One region of the Xenorhabdus sp. TS4 genome, then DNA from elsewhere that is predicted to be linked to it. Evidence: predicted binding sites of a transcription regulator. Region 1 holds the regulator's gene; the other holds the start of a gene.
What was found. The regulator LexA, encoded in region 1, represses DNA repair genes until DNA is damaged. The targets are predictions, from matches to a motif close to TNCTGTATGTACATACAGNA.
Positions count from the first base shown of each region.

Region 1 (2,420 bases):
CCTAAGTAGAACCATTAGAATAAACTGCTTTTATTATTAATCATTATAAACCATGCCTAATATTAGTAATGGAGAATACTATTTACAGTGTTAATTATGAAGAGTGACATATTCAAACAACATATAATTTTAATTTTCAATATAATTATCCAGATAAATTAACTTAAACCCTCAGATATTATCCAATATTTTCAGTTTTATTTTCTCCGTTTTTCAGCCCATTTTATTGTTCTTATCCACGGATTAATTTTATTTTCAAGTATCCCATCATGACAAGTTAACCACTTTTCTTCACAGGTATGTTACACATCAGACGAGAACTGAACATCATATCGATCCCACTCTCAGGTTAAAAAACATGATAACATTAAAGTCATTAGCATCGTGTTAGGTGTGAGAGGTGTAATGAAAACTATCAATCAAAAAAAGTTACTGGCACAGGCTGAAACAATCTGCCTGTCAAGAGGGGTTCGTTTGACACCTCAACGCCTTGAAATTCTTCGTTTAATCACTGAACAGCCTAGCGCGATAAGCGCTTATGATTTGCTGGATTTATTGCGTGAAGTCGAGCCACAAGCCAAGCCTCCAACCGTTTATCGTGGATTGGAGTTTCTGCTTGAACAAGGTTTTATTCACAAAATAGAATCTACAAATAGCTATGTGCTTTGCCATCATTTTGAAGAGCCATACCATACTTCGGCAATGTTTATCTGTGAATTTTGTGGTTCAGTAACCGAAAAGGATGCAAAGGATATTGAATCAGCTATTCAACAGTTAGCGCAAGGTACGGGATTTCATTTGCGAAATAGCGTGATAGAAGTGCATGGCATGTGTTCTTCCTGCCATGAGATTGAATCCTGTACAGAGCGCGATATATGCCAGCACAATCATTCGGTTGAAGAAAATAAAAAGAAATAAGAAAAAACACTCGAAGCCAAATTGGGCAATGAGGCGGTCATAGCTAATATAATCTTATATTTTTCAAGTTCCCGTTAAACTTAAGTTTAACGGGTTCTGGGAAAAATGACCGCCCCAGAATGGCAAACTGCAATTATCCGCCTTTACAATCAGAACCAGTCCCCGCTACGAATAACGCCGACTGCCAATCCTTCAATAGTGAAATTCTGCTCGCTCAAATCAACAACAATGGGTTTAAATTCCGGATTTTCAGCAATCAGTTCAATTTTATTTCCTGTTTGTTTGAAGCGTTTTACTGTGACTTCATCTTCAATGCGCGCCACAATGACTTGCCCATTATGAACATCCTGTGTTTTATGTACAGCCAGTAAATCTCCGTCCATAATCCCAATGTCTTTCATGGACATCCCACTGACACGTAACAGAAAGTCAGCGCTTGGTTTGAATAATTCAGGATCAACCTTATAGTGACTTTCGATGTGTTCCTGAGCCAGTAGTGGTTCCCCAGCAGCAACACGACCGATCAACGGCAATCCTGCCCCTTCATCTTCTTCAAGCAGCAAACGGATACCTCTGGACGCACCAGAGATAATCTCTATCACCCCTTTACGCGCAAGTGCCTTTAAATGCTCTTCTGCTGCGTTAGGTGAACGAAAACCAAGTCGCGCTGCAATTTCAGCACGTGTTGGTGGCATACCCGTTTGCGAAATATGATCACGCACCAAGTCATAGACTTGCTGCTGCCTGGCAGTTAATGCTTTCATTTCGCCCCCTGTTTGTTTATACAGTCAGACTGTGAGTATATACAGGTAAAGTCGAATTGGGAACCTGTCAGCATGTAAAAGCAGCTAAATAACGTATCTGATGAAAACACACACTACCTCAGTGCATAAAATGCGACCAAAAGATCATTCCCCAAATAAACAACGCCAAAAGTATGGTAAGCAACACAGCTGCAGACCCCATATCTTTCGCTCGACCTGATAATTCATGATATTCACTACCGACGCGATCCACGACTGCTTCTATGGCACTATTGAGGATTTCGACAATGACCACCAGCATAACAGAGCCAATCAGGAGGAGTCTCTCATGTAAGCCAAAATCTAAAGAAAATGCAATAATGATCGCAAGTATGGCAGCAATTGCTTCCTGCCGAAATGCCGCTTCATTTTGCCATGCAGCCTTGATTCCTTTCACCGAATACCCAGCCGCTTTAATGATACGGCTTAAACCTGTTGATTGATTTGCCATAAAAATTTCTTTAATGAACTTCATGATTGTATGGATATATAACTTTTAGCTCTTATTATTGTCTTATTTACACAGATCTCAAAACTTGTTTCTGGTATCCTTGCGATGCATTGCTAACAAGAGGCTTAAAGCAGTTATGTCAGGTTGGCGTAAAATATATTATAAGTTATTGAATTTACCACTAAAATTATTAGTAAAAAGTAAACTAATCCCTACGGATCCTATTGCAGAACTGCGTCTTGATACGA
Region 1 is NZ_NKHQ01000004.1:8,768-11,187, reverse strand. It holds gene zur (zinc uptake transcriptional repressor Zur) at 406-918, shown strand; gene lexA (transcriptional repressor LexA) at 1,068-1,682, opposite strand; gene Xets_RS03350 (diacylglycerol kinase) at 1,801-2,172, opposite strand; gene plsB (glycerol-3-phosphate 1-O-acyltransferase PlsB) at 2,309-2,420, shown strand, end outside.

Region 2 (2,420 bases), on a different contig from region 1:
GGAAATTTCACCTCTAATCTGAGTGATATTAATAATGATGCACCGAATTGGTTGCGTGTTTTTTGGTCTGTGGCAATTGGCGTATTAACGTTAGGTATACTCATGACGGATGGTATTTCTGCTTTGCAAAATACCACGGTCATCATGGGGCTTCCTTTTAGTTTTGTGATCTTCTTTGTGATGGCGGGGCTATACAAGTCTTTGCGGGTGGAAGATTTCCGTAAAGCCAGTTCACTGCAAAATACCTCACCCACTCTTATGCATGACAATGGTTCATTGAACTGGAAGCAGCGTTTGAGCCGTATGATGCACTTTCCTGGTACGAAAAACACTCAGCGAATGCTGGATATGGTGTGCCGCCCCGCGATGTTAGAAGTGGCTAAAGAGTTAGTTGTGCGTGGTGCAAAAGTTCAGTTTAATGCACTGCCAGCCAAAGAGGACAAGCGGCTGAATCCATTAGAATTGATTGTTAATTTAGGTGATGAACAGAATTTTATCTATCAAATCTGGCCGCAACGCTATTCTGTGCCTGGATTTACCTATCGAGCGAGGGCGGGCAAGTCTCACTATTATCGGTTGGAGACTTTTCTGATGGAAGGAACTCAGGGCAATGATTTGATGGACTATACGAAAGAGCAAATCATTAGCGATATTCTTGACCACTATGAAAAACATCTGAATTTTATTCACTTGAACAGAGAAGCACCGGGGCAAACACTGATTTTTCCTAGTTGAGGATAAGTGGAAGAAAGATAAGTGGAATATAGTAGAGAATAAGAGTAGCTGATAAAAAATCGTCTGTGTTATAGGAAGTGACAGGCGATTTTTTTACTAAAATAAATCATGTATTGATTTTATCATTCAATCTTGACGGGAGTTGAGTACATGTTTGCATTCGGAAAAATCAACGCGTTGAATTTTTGCTGAAAAATTAGCTAGAGTTTCATGATCTCTTTCTGTATATTTATACAGTTGTTTGGCATGGGGAGAGCAGATGCGAAAAATTATTCATATTGATATGGATTGCTTTTTTGCTGCCATCGAAATGCGGGATAATCCTTCCCTTCGCGGTATTCCGGTTGCAGTTGGCGGGAGCGCTGATCGAAGGGGGGTAATTAGCACGGCAAATTACCCTGCCCGTCGTTTTGGGGTGCATAGTGCGATGTCCACCGCCATGGCATTAAAGCTTTGCCCCCAATTGAAAGTTATTCCTGGCAGAATGGCGCATTATAAAGAAATATCTCAACATATCCGCCAAATTTTTTCCCGTTACACTGAATTGATTGAACCTCTTTCTTTAGATGAAGCCTATTTGGATGTGACGAATTGCCATTATTGTCATGGTTCTGCCACGTTGATTGCTCAAGAAATTCGTCAGATAATTTTTGATGAATTGCAGTTAACCGCTTCCGCAGGCGTTGCACCCGTCAGGTTTTTAGCCAAAATTGCTTCTGATATCAATAAACCCAATGGGCAATATGTTATTTCTCCTGAACAAGTAGAGGCTTTTGTTAACTCATTGCCATTACGCAAAATTCCTGGTGTCGGAAAAGTCACAGCCAAGCGTTTATCAGACATGGGATTGGAAACCTGTTCTGATGTGCAACGTTATGACAAGCTGACACTAATAAAAAGTTTGGGTAAGTTTGGATTGTCACTTTGGGAACGCTGTCACGGTATTGATGAAAGACCAATTACACAGGAACGCTTGCGTAAATCGGTTGGGGTAGAAAGAACTTTGGCGCAGGATATCCATCAATGGCATGAATGTGTGGAGCTGATTGAAAAACTTTATCCTGAACTGAAAAAACGGCTAGAAAAGGTAAAACCCGATCTCCGCATTGCCCGTCAAGGTATCAAATTAAAGTTTGATAATTTTCAATTGACGACACAGGAACATGTCCATCCTATGTTGGATAAACTCGATCTGATTCAAATAGCAAAACGGGCCTGGGAAACACGCAGGGAAGGGCGAGGAGTCAGGTTGGTTGGGCTGCATGTGACATTACAAAACCCACAACTGGAGCGTCAGCTTTTATTGGAATGGTAAGATGTAAAGAACGAAGTCTCCCCCACAATCAGATGGCAGGGGAGAGGCAATATAACTTTCTATTACTCGTTAGCTGGAATAGCTTTTAGAATTGCAGTGAGTAGCTGCCAATATTGACCGACACTCTTAATATGTACTTTCTCATCAGGGGAATGGGCACCCCGAATGGTTGGGCCGATAGAAACCATGTCCATAGCAGGATACGGTTTTTTGAATAGGCCACACTCTAAACCAGCGTGGATCACCATAATATTCGGCGTTTTATCGAAGAGTTGGTGATAAGTTTCGCGTACTAAATGCATGATTGGAGAATTGGCGTCAGGCTGCCAGCCTGGATAGCTGCCACTTGCCACGGTTTCTGCTCCAGACA
Region 2 is NZ_NKHQ01000002.1:236,766-239,185, forward strand. It holds gene Xets_RS27035 (choline transporter) at 1-735, shown strand, start outside; gene dinB (DNA polymerase IV) at 995-2,050, shown strand; gene pepD (beta-Ala-His dipeptidase) at 2,113-2,420, opposite strand, start outside.
Region 2: dinB (DNA polymerase IV) is a predicted target of LexA. The motif match lies at 955-974, and genes of this name have one in related genera.